3 regions of the Pannonibacter sp. CBAS1226 genome follow, and region 1 is predicted to be linked to each of the others. Evidence: predicted binding sites of a transcription regulator. Region 1 holds the regulator's gene; each other region holds the start of a gene.
The links. The regulator PhoB, encoded in region 1, activates phosphate uptake and scavenging genes when phosphate is short. The targets are predictions, from matches to a motif close to TGTCATNNANCTGTCAT.
Positions count from the first base shown of each region.

Region 2: the regulator PhoB is predicted to act here: its motif matches at 6,747-6,763, upstream of AC0CMF_RS19755 (DUF2794 domain-containing protein).
Region 3: the regulator PhoB is predicted to act here: its motif matches at 2,229-2,245, upstream of phnF (phosphonate metabolism transcriptional regulator PhnF).

Region 1 covers NZ_JBVOUO010000002.1:209,389-219,052, reverse strand. The annotation lists gene AC0CMF_RS08060 (GntR family transcriptional regulator) at 1-758, opposite strand, end outside; gene AC0CMF_RS08055 (isocitrate/isopropylmalate dehydrogenase family protein) at 886-1,983, shown strand; gene AC0CMF_RS08050 (transporter substrate-binding domain-containing protein) at 1,995-2,729, shown strand; gene AC0CMF_RS08045 (Hsp33 family molecular chaperone) at 2,772-3,755, opposite strand; gene argF (ornithine carbamoyltransferase) at 3,767-4,690, opposite strand; gene AC0CMF_RS08035 (aspartate aminotransferase family protein) at 4,693-5,895, opposite strand; gene AC0CMF_RS08030 (GcrA family cell cycle regulator) at 6,319-6,891, shown strand; gene phoB (phosphate regulon transcriptional regulator PhoB) at 7,394-8,092, opposite strand; gene phoU (phosphate signaling complex protein PhoU) at 8,130-8,840, opposite strand; gene pstB (phosphate ABC transporter ATP-binding protein PstB) at 8,880-9,664, opposite strand, start outside.
Region 2 covers NZ_JBVOUO010000008.1:44,752-54,415, forward strand. The annotation lists gene AC0CMF_RS19735 (ABC transporter ATP-binding protein) at 1-388, shown strand, start outside; gene AC0CMF_RS19740 (ABC transporter permease) at 385-2,964, shown strand; gene AC0CMF_RS19745 (Bax inhibitor-1/YccA family protein) at 3,169-3,951, shown strand; gene AC0CMF_RS19750 (S8 family serine peptidase) at 4,109-6,145, shown strand; gene AC0CMF_RS19755 (DUF2794 domain-containing protein) at 6,229-6,687, opposite strand; gene AC0CMF_RS19760 (GNAT family N-acetyltransferase) at 7,113-7,631, shown strand; gene ppa (inorganic diphosphatase) at 7,761-8,297, shown strand; gene AC0CMF_RS19770 (metallopeptidase family protein) at 8,355-8,795, opposite strand; gene AC0CMF_RS19775 (hypothetical protein) at 8,822-9,079, opposite strand; gene AC0CMF_RS19780 (disulfide bond formation protein B) at 9,094-9,594, opposite strand; gene AC0CMF_RS19785 (YqaA family protein) at 9,614-9,664, opposite strand, start outside.
Region 3 covers NZ_JBVOUO010000001.1:919,678-929,341, reverse strand. The annotation lists gene AC0CMF_RS04210 (carbon-phosphorus lyase complex subunit PhnI) at 1-327, opposite strand, end outside; gene phnH (phosphonate C-P lyase system protein PhnH) at 327-899, opposite strand; gene AC0CMF_RS04200 (phosphonate C-P lyase system protein PhnG) at 928-1,398, opposite strand; gene phnF (phosphonate metabolism transcriptional regulator PhnF) at 1,442-2,182, opposite strand; gene AC0CMF_RS04190 (AbrB family transcriptional regulator) at 2,372-3,499, opposite strand; gene adhP (alcohol dehydrogenase AdhP) at 3,682-4,704, opposite strand; gene AC0CMF_RS04180 (adenine deaminase) at 4,919-6,724, shown strand; gene AC0CMF_RS04175 (ABC transporter ATP-binding protein) at 6,818-7,846, opposite strand; gene AC0CMF_RS04170 (ABC transporter ATP-binding protein) at 7,843-8,907, opposite strand; gene AC0CMF_RS04165 (ABC transporter permease) at 8,919-9,664, opposite strand, start outside.

The sequences.
Region 1 (9,664 bases):
TAGTAGCGCTCCCGGTCCTCCATCGCCTGATAGGTCAGCAGCCGGCGCAACCGGTTCACGCGCACGAGGGTCTGCAGCATGAAGGGGTTTCCCGCACCCGTCATCAGCGTCTCGTGGAACTGTGCGCCCCGCAGGTAGAGCGTGTCGGGCGGAACACGGTCGATGCCGCCCTCCAGCAGATCGTGCTCCACGCGGCGCAACCGGGCAATGTCCTCCGGGGGCAAACGGTAGCCCGGCAGCCGCAGGGCACCCGGCTCAAGGATCAGCCGCAACTGTGTCGTATGGGCAAGGGCATCCGGCGCCGTCAGTTCGGTGTTGATGTCCCAGCCGTAGCCTGCCCGCTTTTCGGCAATGCCTTCGCGGATCATGCGGCCCATCAGATCCGCCGTCTGACGTTTCGTCAGCGCAAACCGGTCGCGCAGTTCCTGCTCCGTCACCCTCGGCCCGATGGTCCGGCTGGCCAGCAATCCTGCCAGCTTCAGATAGGCGGCGTGGATCGGATCCTGCGCCGCAGGGGGCGCGGCGGAATGGGTGCCGTGAACGAAGAAGCCGCGATTGGACTCGTGCCTGACACGTCCTGCCTCGGCCAGCTGTTTCAGCGCCTGCTCAACCGGCCAGCGGGACACCGCGAAACGGCGCGCCAGCTCACCGGTGCGCAGATGCGCTCCTGCAGGCAGCGACTCGGCTTCGATGAAGGCGGCGATATCGGCCGCCAGATGGGAACTTATGCTGCTGCGCGAGGTGGACGAAGCGGTCAATGGCGTGCTTTGGCTATGAATGGGAAGACAGGCTTTCACCCTATCACGGCGGCTCCCTGTTTTGATATTGCATTTTTAAATCTAAAAATGGATATATGCAGGATCGAACGCAACACTGGAGCCACGCATGACCGCCCAGCCATCCGCCCCCATTTCCCTGCTGCTCCTCGATGGCGATGGCATCAGCCCCGAGATCACCACGGCCACGCTGAAGGTGCTGGATGCGGTGCAGCACCGGCTTGGCCTGCGGTTGCAGGTGAGCCGTGCCGAGGTCGGGCTGCGCCCGCTCGCCGCACAAGGCACCACCTTTCCCGCTGGCCTGCTGGAGCAGGCCCGGGCGGCCGATGGCGTGATCCTGGGTCCGGTGTCCCACAACGACTATCCGCCCGCCTCAGAAGGTGGCATCAATCCGTCGGGGCATCTGCGCAAGCATCTGGATTTGTTTGCCAATATCCGCCCCGCGAAGTCGCATCCCGATTTCCCCGCCCGCTGCGGCGTGCCGGTGGATCTGGTCATCGTTCGGGAAAACACAGAGGGCTTTTACGCCGACCGCACCATGTTTGCCGGGACCGGAGAGTTCATGCCCACCGAGGATGTGGCCATCGCCATGCGCAAGGTCACCCGGCAAGGCTCCCTGCGCATTGCCGAGGCCGGCTTCCGGATGGCCCGTCAGCGCGGCGGCAAGCTGACCGTAGTGCACAAGGCAAATGTCCTGCGTCTCAGCGATGGGCTGTTCCTGTCCTGCACACGCGAGACTGCCAAGGCCTATCCCGATGTCCAGTTGGAGGAAGTGCTCGTCGACGCGATGGCAGCATTGCTGGTACGGGATGCCTCCGCCTTTGACACGATCGTGACGACGAACATGTTCGGCGACATTCTTTCGGATCAGGCAACCGAAATCGCGGGGAGCATTGGCCTGGCGGCCTCGCTGAATGCAGGGACGGATCATGCAATGGCACAGGCCCAGCACGGCTCCGCACCTTCGATCGCGGGACAGGACCGGGCCAATCCTGCGTCCCTGATCAATTCCGCGGCCATGCTTCTGCGGTGGCTGGCGGAACGGCGGCAGGACGTGCGGCTGGCTGAAGCAGCCGGAATGATTGAAGCTGCGGTGACCCGCGTCATCGCCGTGCCGGAATGGAGAACCGGCGATATGGGAGGCCCGCTCGGAACTGCAGCCTTCACTGCGCGTCTTGTTGAGGCTATTGAGAGCAGCAGCATCTGAGGAGACGCCGAATGACAAATGACGGACTGAACGCTCTTTTCGCTCCAACAGGGGTGCTGCGGGTGGTGATCAACACCGGGAACGCCATCCTGACAAGGCCAGGCGAAGGACAGCTTCCCGCCGGTGTTTCAGTTGACCTTGCCCGGGCCTTTGCCGCCGAACGCGGGCTGGAGCTGGAACTGCTGCCGGTCACGAATGCTGCAGCCTCCGTGGCTCTGGTAGCTGAAGAGCGCGCCGACATCGGCTTCTTCGCGGTCGATCCCACACGGGCAGAGGTGGTTGCCTTCACCAACCCCTGGCTTCTGATCGAGGGCTGGTATCTGGTGCGGGAGAACTCGCCCATCACGGCGCTGGAGCAGGTGGACCGTCCGGGCATCCGGATTGCCGTGGGCCGTGGCAGCGCCTATGACCTTTATCTCAGCCGCGCCATCCACTCAGCCACTTTGGAAAAGGTCACGACGTCACAAGAAGTCGTGGACTTCTTCATGCGTGAGAACCTGGAAGTCGCGGCCGGTGTCCGCCAGCAGCTGGAAGCAGATCAGCGGCGCGTGCCGGGATTGCGTCTGCTGCCCGAGCGTTTCATGGTGATCAAGCAGGCCCTGGGCGTGCCCGCAGGCCGGGATCCCCGCCTGATCGGGGCGCTCAACGCCTTTCTTGCCCGCTCCCGCAGTTCCGGCCTGATCGCGAAGCTTCTGGAGAGCAACAGGACGGAAGGTGCCGTCATTGCCGGGCCGGAGGCAGCCTAAAAAAGCGCCCGCCCTCAACGGGGCGGGCAGCCTTCATCTCTTTCAGACGGCTTCGGCCTTGAACTCGTAGACGGCGCTGCAGAATTCGCAGGTCACCACCACCTTGCCGTCCACAACCATCTCCGCCTTCTCCTCTTCGGAGAAGCTCTGGAAGATGCCTTCGATCTTCTCGCGCGAGCAGCGGCAGCGGTCGGCGATGGGCTGGGCGTCATAGAGGCGCACGCCGCGCTCATGGAACAGGCGGAACAGCAGTTCCTCCACCGGGATGTCCGGATCGGTCAGCTCGTCATCGCGCACGGTGCCGGTGAGGCTGCGGGCCTCGGTCCAGGCATCGTCCTCATCAATGCTGTGCTCTTCCACGCCTTCCGGCATGTCTCCGGGGTGGAGATCAGCCTGACGCATGCGCTCCGGCGCTTCGGGCAGGAACTGCACGAGAATGCCGCCGGCAGTCCACTGCTGGCTCGGGGCTTCGCCCTCGCGGCGGGTGAAGAGACGGCCAACGGCAAGGCGCACTTCGGTCGGGATCTGTTCGGAGCGGGCGAAGTAGCGGCGGGCCACCTCTTCCAGCGAAATGCCGTCCAGCTCCACCAGCCCCTGATAGCGCTGCATGTGCTTGCCCTGGTCGATGGTCATCGCCAGATGGCCACGGCCCAGAAGCGCGGCCGCATCGCCATGTTCCCCTGCCCCGCCCGGCGCAAAGGCTTCCGGCTCGAAACGGGCATAGGCGCGGATGGCATCAGGTGAGGAAAAATCCACCACCAGCATGTTCACCGGGCCGTCGGTCTGGGTCTGCAGCGTGAAACGTCCCTCGAACTTCAGCGAGGTGCCGAGCAGCGCCGTCAGCGCAATGGCTTCGCCCAGCAGGCGGGCCACGGGGGCCGGATAGTCATGCCGGTCAAGGATCTGGTTCAGGATGGGGCCAAGCGCCACGGCGCGGCCGCGCACATCCAGCCCTTCCACGGAGAAGGGCCGGACGGCATCGGTGCCCGCAGGCGTCACGCCATAGGATGCAAGATCAAGTGCCACGTTTTACGTCCTCAAAGGCCGTTGAAACACCAGGCCAGAATACCCTTCTGGGCATGCAGCCGGTTTTCGGCCTCGTCAAAGACCACAGAATTGGGTCCGTCCATCACGTCCGATGTCACTTCCTCGCCGCGATGGGCCGGCAGGCAGTGCATGAACAGGGCATCCGCATGGGCTTCCGCCATCAGCCGCTTGTTCACCTGATAGGGGCTCAGCAGGTTGTGACGGGTTGCCTCGTCGTCGTCGCCCATGGACACCCAGCAGTCGGTGATGACGCAATCGGTGCCCTTCACGGCGGCGAAGGGATCATCGGTGACGATGATCGAGGCGCCTTCCGCACGCGCGGCTTCAATGAGCGCAGGCGGCGGTGCCAGTTCCGGCGGCGTGGCGATGCGCAGCTCGAAATCCATACGCGGCGCGGCATGCACCCAGGAGGCCAGCACGTTGTTGCTGTCGCCGGTCCAGGCCACGGACTTGCCCTTGATGGAGCCGCGATGCTCCTCAAAGGTCATCAGATCGGCCATGATCTGGCACGGATGCGAGCGCTTGGTCAGGCCATTGATGACCGGAACGGTGGCGTTTGCCGCCAGCTCGTTGAGGTCATCATGGTCGAGAATGCGGATCATGATGGCATCAACGAAACGGGACAGCACCCGGGCCGTATCGGCGATGGTCTCGCCCCGGCCCAGCTGCATTTCCGCGCCGGTCAGCATCAGCGTTTCACCGCCAAGTTCGCGCATGCCCACGTCGAAGGAAATGCGGGTGCGGGTGGAGGGCTGCTCGAAGATCATCGCCAGCACCTTGCCGGCCAGCGGGCCTTCACCGCGGCGGACACCGTTGCGCTCAGTCTTCAGCTTGCGCCCGAGGGCCAGAATTCCGCGCAGTTCCTCACCGTCAAACTGCGTCAGATCGAGGAAATGACGCCCATTCGCAGACATGTTCACACCCCATCCCCTTCCTTGGCCAGATCGGCCTCCACGGCCGCTGCGGCCGCCTCGATGCGGGCCACAGCCTCGCCGATTTCCTCATCCGTGATCGTCAGCGGCGGCAGGATCCGCAGCACATTGTCGCCGGCGGGAACCACCAGCAGGCCATTGGCACGCACCTTGGCCAGAACTTCCGCATTCGGGCGGACACATTTGATGCCGAGCATCAGCCCGCGCCCGCGCACATCCTCGAATACCTTGGGATGGGCGTCGATCACCGCAGCCAGCCGCTGCTTCAGCAACAGGCCCTTGCGCTGCACTTCTTCCAGGAAGCCCGGAGCCAGAATGACATCCAGCACCGCATTGCCCACGGCCATGGCCAGCGGGTTGCCGCCGAAGGTGGTGCCATGCGTGCCGGGAACCATGCCGACAGCAGCCGCTTCCGTCGCAAGGCAGGCGCCCATGGGGAAGCCACCGCCGATGCCCTTGGCAACGGCCATCAGGTCCGGCGTCACACCCGCCCATTCATGGGCAAAGAGCTTGCCCGTGCGGCCAACGCCGGTCTGGATCTCGTCGAAGATCAGCAGGAGGCCTTCGGCATCGCAGATCTCGCGCAGCTTGCGCAGGAATTCCGCATCCACCTCGCGCACGCCGCCCTCGCCCTGAATGGGCTCGATGCAGAGTGCTGCGGTGGTGGGGCCGATGGCCGCCTTCAGCGCATCCAGGTCACCGGTCTTCACCTGATCAAAGCCCGGCGCCTTGGGGCCGAAGCCTTCCATATATTTGGCCTGACCGCCCGCCGCGATGGTGGCAATGGTCCGGCCATGGAAGGCGCCTTCAAAGGTGATGATGCCGATCCGTTCCGGGCGGCCATTGACATAATGATAGCGCCGCGCCGTCTTGATGCAGGCTTCCATCGCCTCGGCGCCGGAGTTGGAAAAGAACACCCGGTCCGCAAAGGTGGCATCCGCCAGCCGCTGGCCGAGCTCTTCCTGCCCCGCAACCTTGTAGAGATTGGAGATGTGCCACAGCTTCTCGGCCTGCGCCTTCAGCGCATTGACGAGATGGGGGTGGGAATGACCCAGCGCATTCACCGCGATTCCCGACCCGCAGTCGAGAAAGCGTCGCCCGTCAGCGGTCTCCAGCCAGACGCCTTCTCCGCGGACGAAATCCAGGTCCGCCCGTGCGTATGTGCCGAAAAGTGCCGACGCAGTCATTTCCCTTGCTCCTTCAGGTAGTTAAGCGCGCCTTCCGCATGGGGTTCATGCCAGGGCGTCTACCATCAACGGGTTCTCAAAACGAACTGTGCCGCCCTCGCAGGCGGCACACCGAACAAGGACCGTTTATACAACGGTCCTACCTATGGGTGTCAATGCAAATGGCGCATTTCCGCCATTGCCGCAGAAGGTAAAAGTCAACCCCGGTTATCTGGGGAAAAGTCGTTTCGTCCCCGGTTCATGTTTGCCCCCAACTTGCCTCGCCTTCACCGCCCATTGTAGTGTCCAACCAGTCGGATACGACATGTCGTGCTGTAGTTCACCAAATCATACTGGATATGGCCACTAAGGCGCGGACCACGCGTGCCTTAATTCATGGTTAATGCGTAAAATTCTACAGCCGCAAACGACGGGGTGCGACAGATGAGCTGGACTGACGAACGCGTAGATCTCTTGAAGAAGCTTTGGACGGACGGTCTGAGCGCGAGCCAGATTGCTGCCGAGCTTGGCGGCATCACGCGCAACGCTGTCATCGGCAAGGTTCACCGCCTTGGCCTGTCGGGCCGCGCCAAGACGGCGGCCCCTGTCACCAAGCAGCGCCGCCCGCGCAGCGCAACGGCGCCGGTGACGGCAGCCGCCGCGCCGCAGCAGACCACGGTGCAGGCCACCTCCACCATCCGCACGCCTTCGGCAGGAACGCCGCAGCTGCGCGGCGCCACGGCGCTGAAGATGGCACCGCAGGAAGATGTGGCCATCGACGTGGAAGCAGCACCGCTCGCCGAACTGGTGCCCTTCACCGAGCGCGCCACGATCCTCACCCTCACCGAGCGCACCTGCAAGTGGCCGATCGGTGACCCGTCCTCTTCGGATTTCTATTTCTGCGGCCGCCATTCGGAGCCCGGCGTTCCCTATTGCCCGCAGCACTGCCGGATCGCCTACCAGCCGGTCAACGACCGCCGCCGCGCCGCTCCGGACAAGAAAGCCCTTCGCGGCTGATGCTTCAGAGGGGGCCAACCAGCACCCCAAGCGGCTCCCTCACCCAATCAAGCCTGCCCGTTGCGGCAGGCTTTTTTGTTGGCTGGAGGTGGGGGACGGCATTGAATACCGGCGCAAAAGGCTCCGTCAGAAGGGACGAGAGCCACCGCCCAAACCTCTCCGTTGTCATCCCCGCGCATGCGGGGAACCAGTACCCCCAGTCTTCAAATTTCAAACTCAGACCAACTCGCGACGAGCCTGGCTCACCGTGAGCTGCTCAAGCCCTTGTGGCGATTGAGCATGATGGTCAGCATCTCAGGGCCTTGGTTTCAGAGCGCACTGGATCCCCACCTTCGTGGGGATGACAACGGAGAGTTGGTCAAGCCGTGCGGCGCCTGAGCAAATTCAAGGCGTGATGCGTCAGCATCGAAAGCCTTGGTGTAGGGGCAGCGCAGAGAGCCTCCAAAAGCCAAAAGGCCCGCACGGATGGCGGGCCTTTCCAGAAGAATTGCAGCAGAGCGGATCAACTGGCGACGGCGAACTGATCGTTGAAGGCATAACCCGCGCCGCGGACCGTGCGGATCGGATCCTTCACCTTGCCCTTGTTGATGGCCTTGCGCAGGCGGCCGACGTGAACATCGACGGTGCGCTCATCCACATAGACATCATGACCCCACACACCGTCGAGCAGCTGCTCGCGGGAGAATACGCGACCGGGCGAGGTCATCAGGAATTCCAGCAGGCGGAACTCGGTCGGCCCCAGGTGAATTTCCTTGCCGTTGCGACGGACGCGGTGGGTTTCCTTGTCCAGCTCCAGATCGCCGGACTTCAGCATGGTGGACACCACTTCCGGGCGGGCCCGGCGCAGGATGGCGCGCACGCGGGCCATCAGCTCGGGGATCGAGAAGGGTTTCACCACATAGTCATCGGCGCCGGTGGCCAGGCCCCGGATGCGCTCGGCCTCCTCGCCGCGTGCCGTCAGCATGATGATCGGCAGGCGTTCGGTTTCGGACCGGGCCCGGACGCGGCGGCACAGCTCGATGCCGGAAAGGCCTGGCAGCATCCAGTCCAGCAGCAAGAGGTCCGGCTGCGTCTCCCGCAGCCGGATTTCGGCGTCATCTCCCCGGTCGCAGGAGTCCACGTCATAGCCTTCCGCTTCCAGATTGTAGCGCAGCAGAAGGCTCAGGGGCTCTTCGTCTTCAACGATAAGAACCTTGGGCATGGCAATATGCTCCGGACGTCACTTACAGGCAGGCAGATCAGGCGCCTTCGTTTTCGGCAATGCCCATCTCGTCGATCTTGCGGCGGGCTTCCAGCAGCTGGTCACCGGTCACCATGAAATAGACGTTTTCGGCGATGTTGGTGGCGTGGTCACCAATGCGCTCGATGTTCTTGGCACAGAACAGCAGGTGGGCACACTGGGTGATCTTGCGCGGATCTTCCATCATGTAGGTCAGCAGCTCGCGGAACAGCGAGGTGTAGATGGCATCCACCTCATCGTCGCGCTCGCGCACAGCCTTGGCGGCTTCGGCATCACGGCCCGTATAGGCGTCCAGCACCGACTTGAGCTGGTTCAGCGCCAGATCGGACATGTGCTCGACGCCGAAGGCGGCCTTCTTGGAATTGAAGACGCCGTCGATGGCAATCACGCGCTTGGCGATGTTCTTGGCAAGGTCACCGACGCGCTCCAGATCGTTGGCGATGCGGCCTGCGGCCATGATCTCGCGCAGATCCTGACCCATCGGCTGGCGCAGGGCGACGATGCGGATGAACTTCGCCTCGATTTCCTGCTGCATCTCGTCCAGCTTGGCATCGGCCTGAACGGTGGCCTGTGCCTTGGGCAGATCGTGAGTCAGCAGAGCGGTGACGGCATCATTCACCAGCTTCTCCGCCAGACCGCCCATTTCGGCGACCCGGCCGGCCAGGGCGCGCAGTTCCTCGTCATACGAGCTTACGGTATGCTCGGACATGTCGTGTTCCTCTCAAATTCTCGAGCGCAAGATCCAGTATCAGCCGAAACGGCCGGTGATGTAATCCTGCGTGCGCTTGTCCTGCGGATTGGTGAAGATGTCCTGCGTCGCCCCTTCCTCGACCAGATTGCCGAGATGGAAGAAAGCGGTGCGCTGGGACACGCGGGCAGCCTGCTGCATGGAGTGCGTCACGATCACGATGGTGAAGTTGGTGCGCAGCTCGTCGATCAGCTCTTCGACCTTGGCGGTCGCAATCGGATCAAGGGCCGAGCACGGCTCGTCCATGAGGATCACTTCGGGGCTGACGGCGATGGCGCGGGCAATGCAGAGACGCTGCTGCTGGCCACCGGACAGGCCCGTGCCCGGACCATCAAGACGGTCCTTCACTTCGTTCCACAGGCCGGCCTTCTGCAGCGAGGCAGAAACCACTTCATCGAGTTCCGCCTTGTTGCGGGTCAGGCCGTGGATGCGCGGACCATAGGCGACGTTCTCGTAGATCGACTTGGGGAACGGGTTCGGCTTTTGGAACACCATGCCGACCTTGGCGCGCAGCTGCACCGGATCGACCTTCGGATCGTAGATGTTCTCGCCGTCGATCAGGATGTCACCTTCAACGCGGCAGATGTCGATGGTGTCGTTCATCCGGTTGAGGGTGCGCAGGAAGGTGGACTTGCCGCAGCCCGACGGACCGATAAAGGCGGTCACGGAACGGGGCTGAATCTTGATGTCCACGTCCTTGATGGCGTGCTTGTCGCCGTAATAGACCTGAACCTTCTGGGCGACGATCTTGGGTTCTGCGTGGGTCACGCCGTTCTCCACTTTTG
Region 2 (9,664 bases), on a different contig from region 1:
AAATGTCGCCGTGCCGCTGGAGCTTGCCGGCGATCCCAAGGCCTTCGACAAGGCCCGCGCGGAGCTTGAAGCCGTGGGCCTCGGCCACCGCCTCACCCACTATCCGGCGCAGATGTCCGGCGGCGAGCAGCAGCGCGTGGCCGTTGCACGGGCGCTGGTGGTGGAGCCGGAAATCCTCATCGCCGACGAGCCGACCGGCAACCTCGACGCTGCAACCGGCGAGCAGATCGTCGAGCTGATGTTTGCAGCCATTGCCCGCCGCCGCACCACGCTGGTGCTGGTGACCCATGACCCGGCGCTGGCCGAACGCTGCGACCGGGTGGTGCGCATGCGCTCCGGCCAGGTGGAGGAGGAGCATCACGCCTCCCCGGCGGAGGCCCGCGCATGACGGCCTTTGCTCCGGCCCCGTCAGGCGGCAACAGCTCGCTCGCCCTCGCCTTCCGCTTTGCCCTGCGGGAACTGCGCGGCGGCTTGAGGGGCTTTTACATCTTCATCGCCTGCATTGCCCTTGGCGTTGCCGCCATCGCGGGCGTTGCCTCGGTATCGCGGGCGCTGACGGAAGGCATTTCCAACGAGGGACAGGCGATCCTCGGCGGCGACATGTCCTTCCGCCTCGTCCACCGCGAGGCCGATGCCGCCGAATATGCCTATGTGCAGAGCCTTGGCGAAATCACCCGCACCGCGACCCTGCGCGCCATGGCCCGCAAGACCGACGGCAGCGATCAGGCGCTTGTCGAGCTGAAGTCCATTGATGGCGCCTATCCGCTCTACGGTACTCTTTCACTTGCAGGCGGCACCAATCCTGCCGAGGCCATGGGCCGCCAGCCGGATGGCAATTTTGGCGCCGTCGCCGATGCTTCGCTGCTCGCCCGCCTCGGGCTTGAACCCGGTGACAAGCTCTCCATCGGCCGCGCCACCGTCACCCTCACCGGCGTGATCGCCACCGAACCGGACAAGCTCTCCGGCGGGCTGGAATTCGGCCCGCGCCTGATGCTGAGCGAAGCGGCACTGCCGGAAACGGCGCTCGTCCAGCCCGGCAGCCTCGTCACCTGGTCCTACATGGTGAAGCTGCCCCCCGGCACCACGGACGAAGGCATCATCCGCCTCATCGAGCAATCGCGTGAGCAGTTTCCGCAAGCCGGCTGGCGCATCCAGTCCCGCGCCAGCGCCTCGCCGGGGCTGGAGAACAACATCCAGCGCTTCACCCAATTCCTGACGCTGGTGGGCCTTACCGCACTGGTCGTCGGCGGCGTCGGTGTTGCCAATGCGGTGCGGGCATTCCTTGAAAGCAAGCGCGAGGTGATCGCCAGCTTCAAGTGCCTCGGCGCCAGCAATGATCTCGTCTTCCGCATCTATCTGATCCAGATGATGATCATTGCCGCCATCGGCATCGCCATCGGGCTTGTGGCAGGTGCCATCATCCCCTTCGCGGCAGCCGGGGCCATTTCCGGCCTTCTGCCAGTGAAGCTGGCGGTGTCCGTCTACCCGGCGGAGCTTGGGCTCGGCCTGCTCTATGGCCTGCTGACGGCCCTTGCCTTTGCCATCTGGCCGCTGGGCCGCGCACATGACGTGCCGCCGACAGCCCTCTTCCGCGATCAGGTGACGGGCGCCAAGGTCTGGCCGCGCAAGCGCTATCTGGCCGCAACGCTGATCGCCGCCGTGTCGCTGGCAAGCATCGCCATCTTCCTGGCCGAAGACCGGCGCATTGCCTCGATCTATGTGGTGGCCTCCACCGCTTCCTTCCTGCTGCTGGGCGGGGTGGCGCGGCTGATGATGCTTGCCGCGCGCAAGGCGCCGCAGGTGCGCTCCACCGGCCTCAGGCTCGCCATTGCCAACATCCACCGGCCCGGCGCGCTCACCTCTTCCGTGGTGCTGTCGCTCGGCCTTGGCCTCACCCTGCTGGTGTCACTGGCCCTCATCGACGGCAACCTGCGCCGGGAGCTGACGGCGACGATTGCCGAAAAAGCCCCGAGCTTCTTCTTCATCGACATCCAGAGCACCGAGCGCGATGCCTTCGCCACCTTGCTGCAGCAGGACGCCGGGGACGCGAAGATCCAGAGCGTGCCCATGCTGCGCGGCCGCCTCGTCAGCCTCAAGGATGTGCCGGTCAACCAGATCACCCCGCCGGCCAGCGCCGCCTGGGTGCTGCGCGGCGACCGGGGCATCACCTATCAGGACAGCCTGCCGGCCAATTCCACCCTGATGAAGGGCGAATGGTGGCCGGAGGGCTACAGCGGCGAGCCGCTGGTCTCCTTCGATGATGAACTGGCAACCGAGCTGGGGCTGGCCGTCGGCGACCGGATCACCGTCAACGTGCTGGGCCGGGAAATCACCGCGAAGATCGCCAACACCCGCAAGGTGGAATGGGAATCGCTCGCCATCAATTTCGTGATGGTCTTCTCCTCCAACACCTTCGCCGGTGCCCCGCACGCCTTCCTGATGACCGTGACCTGGGACCCGGATGCGCCGGCCGAGCGTGAGCTGGGCCTTTTGAAGACCGTCTCCTCCGCCTTCCCCACCGTGACGGCCATCCGCGTCAAGGATGCGCTGGCGCAGGTGAATGATCTCGTCGCCCAGCTTGCCGTCGCCATCAGGGCGGCCTCCGCCATCACACTCATCTCCAGCATTCTGGTGCTGGCCGGAGCGCTGGCGGCCGGAAACCGCAGCCGCATCTATGACGCGGTGATCCTGAAGACGCTGGGCGCCACCCGCGCCCGGCTGACCGGCGCCTATGCGATGGAATATGCGATGCTCGGCCTCGGCACGGCGGTCTTTGCAGTGCTGGCCGGGTCCATTGCCGCGTGGTTCGTGATTACGCAGGTGATGAACGGGTCCTTCACGCTGCTCCCGGGCACCGCAGTCACGGCGGCCCTTGCCGCTCTGGTGCTGACCGTCGGCTTCGGTCTCATCGGCACATGGCGCGTGCTGGGCAAGAAACCTGCGCCGGTGCTGCGCAATCTGTGACCATAACAGACGGTCTTCCGGCGCCTTTTCACCGGCGCCGGGCGCCTCAGATGGAGATTTTGTAATCTTCCCGGAAGCGTTTTTTGGCCATTTGCCCTTGTGCGATGGCAGAACCCCGCCCATATTCTTCTGCAAACGGACTTGCTCCGTCGAGGCGGTTTGGGAGTGTCCCTCCCGCGTAACCTAATGAAGGGGAAACACTATATGTCGACGTTCGACCGGAAAAATGAAGCACCGTACGCGGTCGCCGGCCGCTACGCCGATGCCGGCATTGACCAGGGCCTGCGCTCTTACATGCTGGGCGTCTACAACTACATGACCATCGGTCTTGCCATCACGGGTTTCATCGCCCTGGGCCTTGCCCAGTTTGCGACGACCACTGATCCGGCAGCCGCCGCTGCCGTTCTCGGCAATGGCACGATGCTCTCGCAGCTTGGCTATGCGCTCTATGCCTCGCCGCTGAAGTGGCTGATCATGCTGGCTCCGCTGGGGATGGTGTTCTTCCTCTCCATGCGCATCCAGTCCATGAGTGCCTCGACCGCGCAGGTCAGCTTCTGGGTCTATGCCGCCCTCATGGGTGCGTCCCTGTCCTCGATCTTCCTCGTCTACACGGGCGGATCGATCGCACGCGTGTTCTTCATCACCGCAGCTTCCTTCGGTGCGCTGAGCCTCTATGGCTACACCACCAAGAAGGACCTGTCGGGCTGGGGCTCGTTCCTGCTGATGGGCCTGATCGGCATCATCATCGCCTCGGTGGTCAACATCTTCCTGGCGTCTTCCGCCCTGCAGTTCGCTGTCTCGGTGATCGGCGTGCTGGTGTTCGCAGGCCTCACCGCCTATGACACCCAGCAGATCAAGGAAATGTACTACGAAGGCGACACCGGCGAAGTGGCCACGAAGAAGTCGATCATGGGTGCCCTGCGCCTCTACCTCGACTTCATCAACCTCTTCCTCATGCTGCTGCAGCTCTTCGGCAACCGCGAATAACCGCGGCACACAGCAGAAAAGTTCAAGGGCGCGGATTACCTCCGCGCCCTTTCCATTTTCTGAAGCACCCGGAAATCGCCATCACCGGCCATTGATTGAACACAAATCAGTTCTGGACGATACGGAAAGCCTGTTTCTGTTTTTTTCCAGGGCTGACATGCGTAAACACACCCATTTTCTGCGCTCCGCGCTTCTCGGCGCCACGGCGGTTACCACTTTCTCGCTGTCCATCGCGGCATCGCATGCAGCCCCGCTGCTGCCTGTCAACGAATATGGTGCCCAGTGGGGTCTGCTGATGACCGGCGCCCCGATTGCCCATTCCCGTGGCTACACCGGAGCCGGTGTCACAATCGGCGTCCTCGACAGCGGCATCCTGGCCAGCCATCCGGATCTCATCGCCAACCTCAGCGCCCTGAACTATAACGGCGCCGAGGAGATGGCGACCTTCACCGACGCCAATGGCCACGGCACCCATGTGGCCGGCATCATCGGCGCATCGGCCAATGGCACCGGCATGATGGGCGTTGCGCCGGGTGTGAGGCTCGCCAATCTTGCCATCATGGACAGCGCCGGTGACATCGAAAACGAATATGTCGCCCGTGTGCTTGACTATGCCCTGGACAATGGCATCCGCATTTTCAACAATTCCTGGGGCAGCTATGTCTACACCCCGACCGGCGATCTGGCGATGGACCGGACAACCTTCGAAGCCGACAACGCGGTGCTGCTGGCCGCTGTGCGGGATGCAGCCAGCCGCGGCGCGGTGATGGTCTGGGCGACAGGCAACGACGGCGCGACGGATGCAGGCATTGAATCGGCCCTGCCCTATCTCTATCCGGAACTGAAGGCCAGCTGGATCTCGGTAACCGCCGTCGGCCAGAACGGCATCACCCCCGCCTATTCCAACCACTGTGGCGTGACCATGATGTGGTGCATGGCCGCACCGGGCGGCGATGACGACGAGACAACGGGCGGCATCTACTCCACCGCCAACACCGGTGGTTACGTGCGCATGTCGGGCACCTCGATGGCCACGCCGCATGTCACGGGTGCGCTGGCGATCGCCCAGCAGATGTATCCCAACGCCACGCCGCAGGAATTGGCACGCCTCGTCCTGATGACTGCCACGGACATTGGTGCAGCCGGCATCGACAGCCAGTATGGCTGGGGCCTGCTGAGCCTCGACAGGCTGACCAGCACCAATGACGTGAAGAAGGTTGCCGCCTTCTCCCAGACCGCACAGGTGCAGACGCAGGCGGTCAACACGGTGATGGGCATCACCGAACAGCGCGCCAGCTCGCTGCTGGATCCCGCCGGTCCGGCCGTCGCCGTCTCCACCAATGGCGCAGCACCCAGTGAGGCGAACCGCCGCTTCTGGGCCCAGTCGCTGGCCGGCATCAGCCTGATGGACGGTACCTCCACCTCCGCCTCCTCCACCAGCCGCAGCGCAGGCCTGCTGGTGGGCGGTGAATTCATCGCAACAGAGAATCTGCGCCTTGGCGCCGCCGGCGGCTTCAGCACCTCCTCGATGCGCAGCGCCGGTGACCGCGCCCGGATCAACGGCCTGCATGCCCTGATCTATGGCGGCTACACCTACGACCGGTATTTCCTGGAAGCCGCTTCCAGCTTCTCGCGCTTCGAGAACACCCTCGACCGCAAGAACATCACCGGCTCGGGCACCAGCGTGACCGTCAACGGCCAGACCAAGACCACCGACCTCGGCCTCTCCGCCTCCGCCCGTATCGGCATGACCTTCGAGACTGAAGGCCTGCTGGCCCGGCCCTATGTCCATGGCCGTGTGCGCCACCAGTGGCTCGGGTCCGGCAGCGAAACGGGCGCCGACGTGTTCAACGTCAGCCTGCGCAGCTCCACCTCCACCGGTTCGGAAACCGGTGTTGGCCTGCGCCTGTCGGCCATGCCGATCGCCTTCGGCAGCTACAGCGTGACGCCGATGATGGATCTCGCCTATGCCCGCGCCCTGGGTCCGGTTGCCGCGGGCCGCAAGGTTCAGCTGCTCGGCAGCTCGGTCAACAGCGCTGCCCCGGATCTTGGCCGCGATATCGGACGGCTCAACCTTGGCGTTGCCGCCACCAATGCCAGCCAGAAGCTGACCGGCAAGCTCTCCTACGGCGGCGAACTGCGCCGCAACGCCCAGTCCCATTCGGTCAATGCCGAGTTGAGCCTGCGCTTCTGAGACTTAAAGAAAAAGCTGGAAGAAAAGCCCCCGGATCAGACGGTCCGGGGGCTTCGTATCCGTCACGGGCAATCTGCCTGCGCTCAGGCATCCACCAGCCGCAGATGGCGTTTCTTTTCGAAGACCTTGAGAACAGATGCCAGCTCGTGCCCGCGCTTGAGCACCATGCCGCCCGTGGCCACCACGCTGTAGGCGCCCTGGCGGCGGGCAAGCTTCGGGTCCTTCTCGATCCGGTAAAGCGGCATTTCGCTGCTGCGGCGGAAGACGGAGAACACGGCCCGGTCCTTCATCAGATCGATGGCATAGTCCCGCCACTCTCCATCCGCGACCATGCGGCCATAGATGCGCAGGATCTGGTCCAGCTCACGCCGGTCAAAGGCAACGACGGGTTTCGCCGGGATCTGCGGGACGGTGGGCTGGGCAGCACCGTGCTGGGGAGCATTGATCTGGGAACTGGAACCGGGCGGACTGTCCGGCCGGACGGGCATCTCAGAGGGAAAGCCTTGCGGCTGTCCGGCTGCATCTCCTTCGCTCTCGCTCATGCCACCTCCCGTCAACCTTGCTGCGGAATCAGACCTGCTGATGCCTGCCGGCGAGGATATGTCATTGACTTGTCATGATGCCCCTTGCGGACCTCACTGGCAAGCCTGCGTGTGGCAGGGTTTTTAGGCCGCAGGAATGCTGAAAAGATACCTTGCTTTTGCCTCAATTGAGCCCTTCACACGCCACGTTGGCCCACCATCTTATGATCATACCCGTTCGGCCTGAACGGTTCTGGTTCCGGTACGCATTAGCCCCCAGCCCCCCGGAACGGAGCTGATCAGGTTGAGTGCTGAAGTACATTCGAACGGGCACCTGAAGGGCCAGCACTCGTGCTGGCCCTTTTCATTTGCCGTTGCGGAAGACGGCGCACTTCCCTCTTCATTGCCTGCTTCCTGTTTGCCTCCCGCCCGGCTATCATCTGCCCATGACGACGAGCCTCGTGGAACTGCGCCCCGCACGACATGATGACGCGGCCAGCCTTGCGGCCGTGCATGCGCAGGCGTGGCGCCTTGCCTACCGGGGCATGCTCGACGGGCTGGACCTGGAACGTTTTGTCGCGCGCCGCAGCGGCGGCTGGTGGCATGACGCCATCGACAAGGGTGTCGAGATCGAAGTGCTGGAAGTGGCAGGCGAGGTGGCAGGCTATGCCAGCTATGGGCCCTGCCGCATGCGGGGCACCGGCTGCGCCGGGGAGCTGTACGAGCTTTATCTCAAGCCGGAATATCAGGGCCTCGGCTTTGGCCGCAAATTGTTTGCCAGCGTCAGAACCTGCCTTGAGCGGCGCGGCCTCAAGGGCCTTGCGGTGCGCGTCCTGACGGACAATGAACCGGCCTGCGGCTTCTATGCCGCACTTGGCGGCGTACTGACCGGCCGCTCCTGGCACCAGACGGGCGGCAAGCGGCTGGAGCTGTCCATCTATTGCTGGCACGAGGCGGAGCGCTGAACCGCGCCTGCCGGATCTGTCACCCAGCGGCACCGGAAAGCCCGGATTTCAACGCTTTACCACACTTGCCCCTTGCTTCGCGGCGCGGTCCCTGCAATAGACCTGCGCAGCAACTCAAGGAGCAAGCTCATGCGTATTGATGCGGTGCCGATCGGCAAGAACCCGCCGGAAGACATCAACGTCATCATCGAAGTTCCGGTCGGCGGCGAGCCGATCAAGTACGAGATGGACAAGGCAGCAGGTGCCATGTACGTGGACCGCTTCCTCTACACCCCGATGCGCTATCCGGGGAACTATGGCTTCGTGCCCCACACCCTGTGCGGCGATGGCGACCCCATCGACGTGATGGTGATCAACCAGCGCCCGATCGTGCCCGGCGCCATCATGAGCTGCCGTCCCATCGGCGTGTTGCTGATGGAAGACGAGAGCGGCCAGGATGAGAAGATCATCGCCGTTCCCAGCACCAAGCTGACCCGCCGCTACGAGAACGTGAAGTCGGTCGACGATCTGCCGGCGATCACCATGGAGCAGGTGAAGCACTTCTTCGAGCACTACAAGGATCTGGAGCCCGGCAAGTGGGTGAAGATCACCGGCATCGAAGGCCCGGAAAGGGCGCGTCAGCTGATCATCGAGTCGATCGAGCGCGCCAAGGCCGAAGAGAAGTAAGACACTGCTGCCGGGAGCAACGCCCCGCGCAGACAGTCAACAACGAGGCCGCGCGGGTCAGCCCGCTGCGGCCTCGATTGCTTCCATGTCCTCATCCGACAGGCCGAAGTGATGGCCGATCTCATGCACCAGAACATGGGTCACCACATCACCCAGCTGTTCCTCGTGCTCGGCCCAGTAATCGAGAATGGGACGGCGGAACAGCCAGACCCGGTTCGGATGCTGCCCGGTGTGAAAGAAGTCGCCGCCCTGTGCGAGGCCAATGCCCTGAAACAGGCCCATCAGTTCAAACGGATCCTCAAGGCCGACGCTTTCCAGCATCTCCTCATCGGCGAAATCGGCGACCGTGATCACCACGCCTTCGCAAAGCGCCTGAAATTCTTCGGGAAGCTGCGCATAGGCCTGACGGGCAATGATCTCGAAAGCATCCAGCCCCGGGGCCACCATGGCCGCGATGGCTGCAATCTGCGGGTCTGGCGCCTCTGTCCGGTCACTCATCAAATCGCCCCTTGTGAACCTGCGGTTCACATCAGATAGGCGCTGACCAGATAGATGACCAGCCCGACCGCGAACAGCAGCCCCGCCATGCGGCCGATGCGCGTGCCCCAGACCTCGATCCGGTCGTTCTGGTTCTTGTCGGCGGCACCGAAATGACGCTGGGCATGGCTGGCCATGCGGCTGGTGGCGGAGCCCAGGATGGTTTCGCTCTCGGCCTGGACCCGCGACAGGGCCCGTCTGGCTTCGTCTTCCTTGGCTTTAGCCCGCCGTTCCCGCTCACCCATGGCCGTGTCCCCTCTCAGCCCTTGCGGGCCTGATAGCCTGCAAACAGCGCCAGAACGGCCACTGCGGCGGAGGCCACCATGTTCCAGCCCGCAAAGGACAGGCCGAACATGCGCCAACTGGCTTCCGTGCAGGAGACGACGCGGGTGTTCTGCAGCGCCTGCAGCATGTTGGCCGCAGATTTGGGCGTGGCACCGCCGCCGCCGCAGTCGGATGGCCCCATCCAGAAGCCCCATTCGGCCCCGGCCTGATAGGCGCCAAGTCCGGCCCCATAGGCAAAGACCGCCGCCACGAGAAGCAGCAGCACCGTGGCAATGCCGGTGCGGCGGGTCAGGAGAGCAAGCAGCGCCAGCACACCCAGCGGCAGCCCCACATAATAGGGGACGCGCTGCTCAAGACACAGCTTGCAGGGCAGATACCCGCCAATGAGCTGGAAGCCCCAGGCGGCCGCAATGGAAGCCGTGCCCCCCAGAAGCAGAAGCAGATTGGCCGCCCTGGCCCGCTGAAGCGACGTCATTTCAGATCCTCACGCGATGTCACAGCAGCTTGATAGCAGCGAAGCCGCCAACAAGCAGAATCACAAATAC
Region 3 (9,664 bases), on a different contig from region 1:
ATCCTTGAAGGCGGCAGAGATGCGGCGGTGGGTGAAGAGCTGATCCTGCGTCACCGTTTCGGCAATGGCAAGGCGCGGTTGCGTGGTGCGCCAGGCCCGCAGCAGCAGCACGGCCTCATAGAGGTCGCCGCCGGACTGGGCCAGCGCCAGCGCGGCCAGATCCTCTTCATAAAGCGAGGCCTCGCCCATGACCCGGCCGATCAGCCAGGGCAGGGACTGGCGGATCTCCGCCACGCGCTCCGCGCCAATGGTGCCCATTCCGGCCCTGTAGAGCCTCTCGGACTGGTCAATAGCCCTTTCCCCGCCACGGGTTGCGACATAAGCCATCAGAGCACCTCGATCCGGGTTGAGCGCGGCAGGCCCATCACCTTGCTGCCATCGGCAATGAAGAGATCAAAGCCGAGCGGGTAGCGGCACAGGTCATTGCGCAGGGCAAAAAAGCCCTGCGGCAGGCCGGCGACGGCGATCTCGCGCGTGGTTTCGATGCCTGGGCCCGACAGGCGCAGGCGCTGGCCTTCGCCCAGGCGGGCTTCGGTGACAACGGTCGCGCCCTCGTCCGGGTAGAGTGCGGAGCCGGTTTTCAGAGTGGCTAGCCGGGCCGTATCTGCGCCTGGGTCCAGTTGCAGGAACACGTGGCAGGCCTCATGCAGCGGGGCAAGCGTTGCACCCGTCTGCGCTGCGAGCCCGGCAATCACCGGATCATCGGCATGGACCCGGCATTCCCGGTCGATGAGCGCGAGAAGGATGGTGCGCGTACCGGGTTCGGGCAGATGGCGCACATCACCGGGGCGGCTCAGCGCCCAGAGGATCGCCTCGAAGGCGGCATTGTCGCGGATTTCATCCTCACCCCGCAACGGCGCGGTGATGAGGGCATGTGAACTGGCGGGCAGGGCACCCATGACCGGGCCTCCTTGAGGGATAGGGGGATCAGAAGGTTTCCATATCGACGCGCGTCGCCTCGACGGCGCAAAGGCTCTGCCGGTCGCGGGCGGCATTGGCTGCGATGGTTTCGGCAACGAAGGCGCTGATGGCTGCGGGCTCGATCCCGGCAGAGGCTGCAGCGTCGATGAGGGCCATGGCCATGGCCCATTCAAGATCACGGCCGGTGACCATGCCATAGCCGGTCGAGCCGTGGGTGGTCAGGCGGACCTCGGCTTCGGCCACCAGAACCTCGCCGAGGTGGAAGTCGGTGCCCTTGACCGTGTCGCGGAAGGGCAGCATGACGAGGCCGGTGCGGCTGCGCAGCACATCAATGGCGCCGAGAGAGGGCAGAAGGCTTTCGGCGAAACCTTTCACCTTGTCCGCACAGCCGTGGGACAGGGCGGTCAGCATGGCGCCGTGACCGGCGCGGGCGCCGCCGTCAGGGGAGGCAAGAGCCGGGCCCATGCCCTCACTCATGCCCTCACTCATGCCAGTCTTAATGCCAGCGTTTATGGCAGTGTCAGTCATCCTGGTCCGGGCTCCCGGTTTCGGGTGGAAGATCGAAGGTGAATTGCACGCGGTTGGCGGCCCAGATGGCCTGCGAGTAACCGATGGGCCGTCCGGTCAGATCCACATCGGTTTTGGTCACGGCCAGAACCGGCTGATCCGGGTGCTGCTTCAACAGGCGCGCTTCTTCGGCCGTCGGGCGGCGGGCGTAGATGGTGGTGCGCTTGCGCAGATAGTCCGTGATGCCATGCGCGCGGTAGACATCCGTCACGGATTGCCCGGCGCGGCGCTGCCCGGCCATATCGGGGAAAAGCGCCTGCGAATGATAGACAACACCAAGACTGAGCGGCACGCCATCGGCAAGGCCAAGGCGCATCAGACGGTGGACCGGCGTGCCTGCCGGCAGTTCAAGGGCTTCGGCAACCCGGCGCGGCGCAGGGATCACGTCATCGGAGACCTGTTCGCCTGCGGGCGTGACGCCCTGGCTCAGGAGGTTCTGGCGGAAACGGGTCCGGTGGCCGATCTGGTAGTTGATGAGCGGTGCGCTCTCGACGAAGGTCCCGCGTCCCTGCTCAACCCGCAGCTTGCCTTCAACGGCCAGCGCAGCGATGGCGCGGCGCACGGAATGGCGGCCTGCTCCAAATTCGGCACAGAGTTCCGGTTCGGTCGGCAGTTGCGCTCCCGGCGCGAGGCTGCCAGACAGAATATCAGCAGCAAGCCGGTCCCGGATCGATTGCCACGTTTCACGCGCCATCAAGGCCTCCAATTCATTCGAATGAATTGCGTGATAGCTGCTTTAGGTGACAGGGCCGTGACGCGGAGGCTTCTGGACCGCCAATTTTTACCCAGCCCGTTTTGCCGTCAGGAACCGCCTTGCTGCGTCCGCATTCTGGTGTCTGGCCGGCCCTTCTCAATTCAGGACCGGAGCGCCAGGCGGAAGGGATCAGTCCCGAGGCTTGATGCGGCCGGGCGGGCGGCGGTCGATCAGGGAGAGAACCAGCGGCGCGAAGGAAATCAGCAGCACGATGCGGGTGATGTGGTGGCTGGCCACATAGGCGACTTCCGCCTTCATCGCGAGGGCGATGAGGCTCATCTCGGTGAGGCCGCCGGGGGCATAGGCCAGCACGATCTGCGAGGTGGTCTGGCCGATGAAGGCGCCGAAAACGAGCGCAAACAGCAAGGTCACCAGCAGGGTCATCAAGGTGGCGCCGAAGCTGAGGGAGACGGCGTGGATCACCTCGCGCCGCCCGGCTCCCAGAAACCGGCAGCCCATGATGGTGCCCATCAGCACCTGACAGGCGATCACCAGCCCCTGCGGCGGGGCGCTGGTGGTTATGCCGGTGACATGGACGGCGGCGCTCAGCAGCATGGGGCCGACGAGGGTGGCAGCAGGCAGGCGCAGTTTCAGTGCCACGAAGGCGCCGATGACGCCGCAGGCCGCCAGGATGGCGAGATCCTGCCAGGACGGGCTGCCGCCCTTGGTGATGGCGGTGCCCACGTTCTGGCCCTCGATGATGCGGAACCAGAAGGAAATAAGGCTGATGGTGACGACGATGCGGGCCGCATGCGCCAGAATGATCTTGCGCTCGTCGCCGCCCAGATCCTTGCCGAGGCTGACCATTTCCATCAGCCCGCCCGGCATGCCGGAGCAGAAGGCGGTGATGCGGTCAAAGCCGCCCACCTTCATGTAGAAGGGAACGGCCAGCACGCCGGAGATAACGAGATAAAGCGCCAGCAGGCCGAGCGAGATGGCCCAGTCGCCGAGCTGTCCCATGAGGGCGGGCGAAAAGCCGGAGCCGAGCAGCACGCCGATGACCGCCACAAGGGCAGGGCGGATGCGGTTCGGCGGCAGGATCGGTGCGCCAAAGATCGATGCCACCATGGTGAAGAGCATGGAGCCCAGCATCCACGGCAGCGGCATATGGGCCAGCCAGAACAGGATGCCGCCGGCAGCCCCGAGCAGCGCGCCAAAGGCAATGCGGCGCAGCACGTCCGGCGTCAGGGCGCGCGCATTTTCTGTGCCGGAGGCTTCCGGGCCTGTCTGTTCAGGGGCAGGGTCTGGTCGGGACACGGGGGTGCTGCGGGTCGGGGAACGTCACGGCGGAGGCGCACCGCAGCCTCGCTTCTGAAAAGAAACCCTCCGGCCCCGGTGCACGCGGGACTATAGGCAGCTTGTTGCCGTGAGACAACCCGGTTGCCTTTCCTTCATGCACCGGCCCCGCGGCCGGAGGGATCTCCTGAAGGTTGGGGTCTTCAGGAAATGTCCATGACAATGCGGCCGTCGATCTGTCCGGCGCGCATCTTGTCAAAGATCGCATTGATGTTGTCGAGCTTGTCCATGGCGTAATGCGCCTTCACCTTGCCGTCGGCGGCAAAGGCGAGGGATTCGGCAAGGTCATTGCGCGTGCCGACGATGGAGCCGCGAATGGTCTTGCGGTTGAGCACCGTGTCGAAGATCGGCAGCGGGAAATCGCCGGGGGGCAGGCCGCACAGGGCCATGGTGCCGCGCCGGGCCAGCATGCCGAAGCCTTGCGCAAAGGACTTGGTGGAGACGGCAGTGACGAGCACGCCTTCCGCGCCGCCCAGCTTCTGCACCTCGGCCACAGGATCGGTGGTCAGTGCGTTGATCGTCAGATCGGCGCCAAGGCTGCTGGCGAGCTTCAGCTTGTCGTCGCTGATATCGACGGCAATCACCTTCATGCCCATGGCCCGGGCATATTGCACGGCCATGTGGCCAAGGCCGCCGACACCGACGATGACCACGGTTTCGCCGGGCTTTGTCTCGGTTTCCTTGAGGCCCTTGTAGACCGTGACACCGGCACAGAGCACGGGCGCTGCGGGGGCAAATTCGAGGCCGTCGGGCAGGTGGCCCACATAGTCCGGATCGGCCAGCACATATTCGGCAAAGCCGCCGTTGACGCTGTAGCCGGTGTTGTGCTGGTCGTGGCACAGGGTTTCCCAGCCGCCCATGCAATGCTTGCAATGGCCGCAGGCCGAATGCAGCCAGGGAACGCCCACCCGGTCGCCTTCCTTGACGCCCTTGACGCCGGAGCCGACCTCGCAGACGTAGCCGACGCCTTCATGGCCCGGAATGAACGGGGGATTGGGCTTCACCGGCCAGTCGCCTTCGGCGGCATGAAGATCAGTGTGGCAGACGCCGCTCGCCATCATCTTGACGACGATCTTGCCCGCCGTTGCTTCCGGCTTCTGGACCTCGCTGATGTCGAGCGGGGCTCCGAAAGCCCTGACGACGGCTGCTTTCATCTTTGCAGACATGTGCTGTCTCCTTCCGTCCAGCAGGAAATGGCTGCACCGCGCGGAAACTGGAGGTCCCGGGCAGCGGCTTGCCAAGAAGGTGCCAGCGATGAGGCGGTATCATCCTTGCGCCAGATCAATTGCCGGTTGTTTCTTGGGCCGGTCTGTGGCTTGACAGCCGGGGCGCCGCACCGAACCATGGCGCAACAGTCAGTTCTTTCAGGAGTTTGCCGCCATGAGCCAGTCCACCTTCAAATCCTGGGCCGAAACGGCTCCGAAGCTCGTGGCGGTGGCGGCGGGGCGGGCGCCTGCGGATCTCGTCATCCGGGGCGGGCGGCTCGTCAACGTGCAGAGCCGGGAAATCCTCGACGGCTGGCAGGTGGCGGTCAGCGAGGGCCGTTTTGCCTATGTGGGCCCTGATGCCTCGCACTGTATCGGCGAAGGCACGAAGGTGGTTGAGGCGGACGGGCGCTTCCTCATTCCCGGGCTGCTTGACGGCCACATGCATGTGGAGAGCGGCATGCTGATCCCGGCAGAGTTCGCCGCTGCCGTCATTCCCCATGGCACCACGACGATCTTTCACGACCCGCACGAGATCGCCAACGTGCTGGGGCTGGCGGGCGTGAAGATGATGCATGACGAATCGCTGCTCCAGCCGATCAACATGTTCACGCAGATGCCCTCCTGCGCGCCGTCCGCGCCGGGGCTGGAGACGACGGGCTTCGAGATTTCGGCTGAAGATGTTGCCGAGGCCATGAGCTGGCCCGGCATCATCGGTCTTGGCGAGATGATGAACTATCCCGGCGTCATCAATGGCGACCCGCAGATGCTGGCCGAAATGGCCGCGACCATGGCCGCCGGAAAGACGGTGGGCGGCCATTATGCCAGCCCCGACCGGGGCATTCCCTTCCATGCCTATGTGGCGGGCGGCGCGGCGGATGATCATGAGGGCACGGCGGAATCCGATGCCATCGCCCGCGTGCGGCAGGGCATGCGCTCCATGATGAGGCTGGGCTCGGCCTGGTACGACGTGGAAAGCCAGATCACGGCGGTGACGCAGAAGGGGCTGGACCCGCGCAACTTCATCCTGTGCACCGATGACTGCCACTCCGGGACCTTGGTCAATGATGGCCACATGAACCGGGTGGTGCGCCATGCGATCGCCTGCGGCTGCGATCCGGTGATCGCGCTGCAGATGGCCACGATCAACACGGCCTCCCACTTCGGCCTGGAGCGGGAGCTTGGCTCCATCGCGCCGGGGCGGCGGGCGGATGTGATCCTCACCTCCAGTCTTGCCGATCTGCCCATCGAGGATGTCTATGCCCGTGGCGTTCTGGTGGCGCAGGGGGGCAAGCTGCTGGCGGAGTGCCCGCACTATGACTGGCCGCAAAGCGCCCGGGAGACGGTGCGGCTCGGCAAGGTGCTGGAGGCTGCCGATTTCGCCATTCCCGCGCCTGCCGGGGCCAATGCGGTGAAGGCCCGCGTCATCGGCGTTGTCGAAAATCAGGCCCCCACCAAGGCGCTGACGGCGGAGCTTCCCGTCTCCGGCGGGCTGGTGGAAGCGGAAGGCGAGGTCTGCCAGATCGCGCTGGTGGAGCGCCACCGCGCCACGGGCAAGGTGGTCAACGGCTTTGTCTCCGGCTTTGGCTATACGGGAGACATGGCGATTGCCTCGACCGTCGCCCATGACAGCCATCACATGATCGTCGTCGGCACCAGCCGGCAGATGATGGCGAAGGCTGCCAACCGGCTGGGCGAAGTGGGTGGCGGCGTCACCGTCTGGAAGGACGGCAAGGAACTGGCGCTGGTGGAACTGCCCATCGCCGGCCTCATGTCCGACAGCCCCGCCGTGGATGTCGCCGCAAAGGCTGCGGCGATGGTGGAGGCCATGGCTGCCTGCGGCTGCACCCTCAACAACGCCTACATGCAGCACTCGCTGCTGGCGCTGGTCGTGATCCCCGAACTGCGCATTTCCGATCTCGGGCTGGTTGATGTCATCCGTTTTGAAATGACCGATCTGATCATGGAGAACGCGCAGTAGCGGCTCGAAGGCTGGGGCGACGCCTGAGTGGGGCGCAATGCCTTGCCTCCCTGACAGGTCCCCGCACACGGCGGGGACGGCGCGGGGGAGGGCTCAAACCACCGCGTGCTGTGCCTGCGGGTGGAAGCAGGCGGAGACGTGGGTGGGCTGGCCGCTGGCCGGTACAAGCTCCGGCTTCTGCGCCCGGCAGATATCGGTTGCAAAAGCACAGCGCGGGGCGAAGGAGCAGGAGACCGGTTTCGTCTCCAGCGCGGGCGGGGAGCCGGGAATGGCGTCGAGCCGCTGGCCCTTGACCACATCATGCAGGTTTGCCGCCAGAAGGCCGCGCGTGTAGGGATGCTGCGGGTTGCGGATGATCTCGCGCGCCGGGCCCATCTCCACGATATTGCCCGCATACATGACCGCGATCCGGTCCGACACCTCGATGGCAACGCCGATGTCATGGGTGACGAAAATGACGCCCATGCCGAATTCCTTCTGCAATTCGCGCAGCAGCAGCAGGATCTGGATCTGCACGGTGGCATCAAGGGCGGTGGTCGGCTCGTCGGCCAGCAGCAGCTTCGGGCGGCAGGCGAGGGCGAGGGCGATCATGGCGCGCTGGCGCATGCCGCCGGACATTTCATGCGGATAGTTCTTCAGCCGACGCTCGGGCGAAGGGATGCGCACGCGGGTGAGCATGTCGAGGGCCACATCCATGGCCGCCAGCTTGCTCACGCCCTTGTGGCGCATCACGGTTTCGGCGATCTGGTCGCCGATGGTGAAGACCGGATCAAGCGCCAGCGCCGGTTCCTGGAACACCATGGAGACTTCGCTGCCCCGGAAGGCGGAGAGGGCGGCGCCCTGCAGCTTCATCACGTCGGTGCCGTTCACCCGCACGCTGCCTTCGATGTCCGTGCGGCGCGGCGGCAGCAGACGCAGCAGCGTCTTCAGCGTCACGCTCTTGCCGGAGCCGGATTCGCCCAGCAGCCCGAGGGTTTCGCCCTGCTGCATGGTGAGGCTGACGCCGTTGATGGCATGGACCGTGCGCTCGCCCTTGAAGCGGACGGTGAGATTGTCGAATTCCATCAGGGGGGCGGCGGTGGTCATTGTGCCGGTCACTGTGCCAGTCACTGTGCTCGTCATACTGCTGCCTCCTTCACGGCAAGGCTGTGGCCGGAGGCGGGCTCCAGCATGTGGCAGGCGGCCATGTGGTCTTCCGCGCCGGGAAGGGCGGCAAGGGCGGGTTTGGCCGCAGCGCAAACGCCTTCGGCAAAGCGGCAGCGGGTGTGAAAGCGGCAGCCGGTGGGCGGGTTGATCGGGTTGGGCGGATCGCCTGCAAGCGGCGGTTCCATGGTGCGATTGTCCGGGTCCATGGAGGGCATGGCGGCAAAGAGCGAGGCGGTATAGGGGTGAGCCTGCCGCTCGTAGATGCTTTCCGCTGGTCCGATTTCCACCACTTCACCGAGATACATCACCATCACCCGGTCGGAAATGTAGCGCACCACATTCAGATCATGGGAAATGAAAACATAGGTGAGGCCCAGCTCTGCCTTGAGGTCGTTGAGCAGGTTCAGCACCTGCGCTTCCACCGACTTGTCGAGGGCGGAGACGGCCTCGTCGAGGATCACGAGGCGCGGGGCCATGGCCAGCGCCCGGGCAATGTTGATGCGCTGGCGCTGGCCGCCGGAGAGTTCATGCGGGTAGCGGTGGGCAAAGCGGGCCGGATCAAGCCCCACCTTTTCCATCAGACTGCGGGCGCGCCCTTCCGGATCGTCCATGCCATGCAGCTTCGGGCTGAAGGCGATGGAGTCGAGGATGGTGAGGCGCGGGTTGAGCGAGGCGTAGCTGTCCTGAAACACCATCTGCACGCCGCGCCGCAGGTCCTTCAGCGCCAGTTCCGCGCCCAGCGCCTCGCCGTCGAAGACGATCTGCCCGGCATCATGCGGGATAAGTCCGATCAGCAGGCGGGCGGTGGTGGACTTGCCGCAGCCGGACTCGCCGACGATGCCGAGTGTCTCACCTTTTTTCACATGGAATGAAACGTCATCCACCGCATGCACAGTGCCGGTGCGCCGGTTGAGAAGGCCGGAGCGGATGGGGAAGTGTTTCGTCAGGTTCTGTGCCATCAGCAGGGGCTGGGCCGGGCCGCCCCTGTCTTCGGTCTGCGCAAGGGTTTCTGCGTTCAAGGCGTTGGTGGCTGTCATTTGCGTGCTCCTCAGTCCTTGACGTTCATGGCGCTGCGCAGGCCGTCGCTGAGCAGGTTGAGGCAGAGGGAGGTGGCAAAGATCATCAGGCCGGGCAGGGCAGCGACATAGGGGTTCACGTAGATCGCCGTGCGCAGGGTGTTCAGCATCAGGCCCCATTCCGGCTCCGGCGGGCGCACGCCGATGCCGAGGAAGGAAAGACCGGCGGCGAGGATCATGCACACGCTGGTGAGGCTGGTGGCATAGACGAAGATCGGGCCGATGACGTTGCTGATCACATGGGCGCGGATGATTGTGAGCGCCCCACCGCCGCTCGCCCTTGCCGCATCGATATAGTCGAGCGAGCGCACGCTGGCGGTGGCGCTTTCGGCAACGCGGGCGATGGGCGGGATGAAGACGATGGTGAGCGACACCAGGCTGTTGACGATGCCCGCGCCCAGCGCACTGGAAATGGCGATGGCCAGCAGAACGGAGGGAAACGCGAAGAAGACGTCCACGGTGCGCATGATCACCGTGTTGAGCCAGCCGCCGGCATAACCGGCGATGATGCCCAGCGCCGAGCCGATGAAGAAGGCGAAGACGACCGGCATCAGCCCGACAAACAGGGTGAGGCGGCCGCCGTAGATGAGCCGGGCCAGCATGTCGCGGCCCTGTTCGTCGGTGCCGAGCGGATGACCGTCAAAGCCTATGGGCTTGAGGCGGCGGATCATGCTGGCCTTGTAGGGGTCGGCAAGGCCCAGATACGGGGCGAAGATGG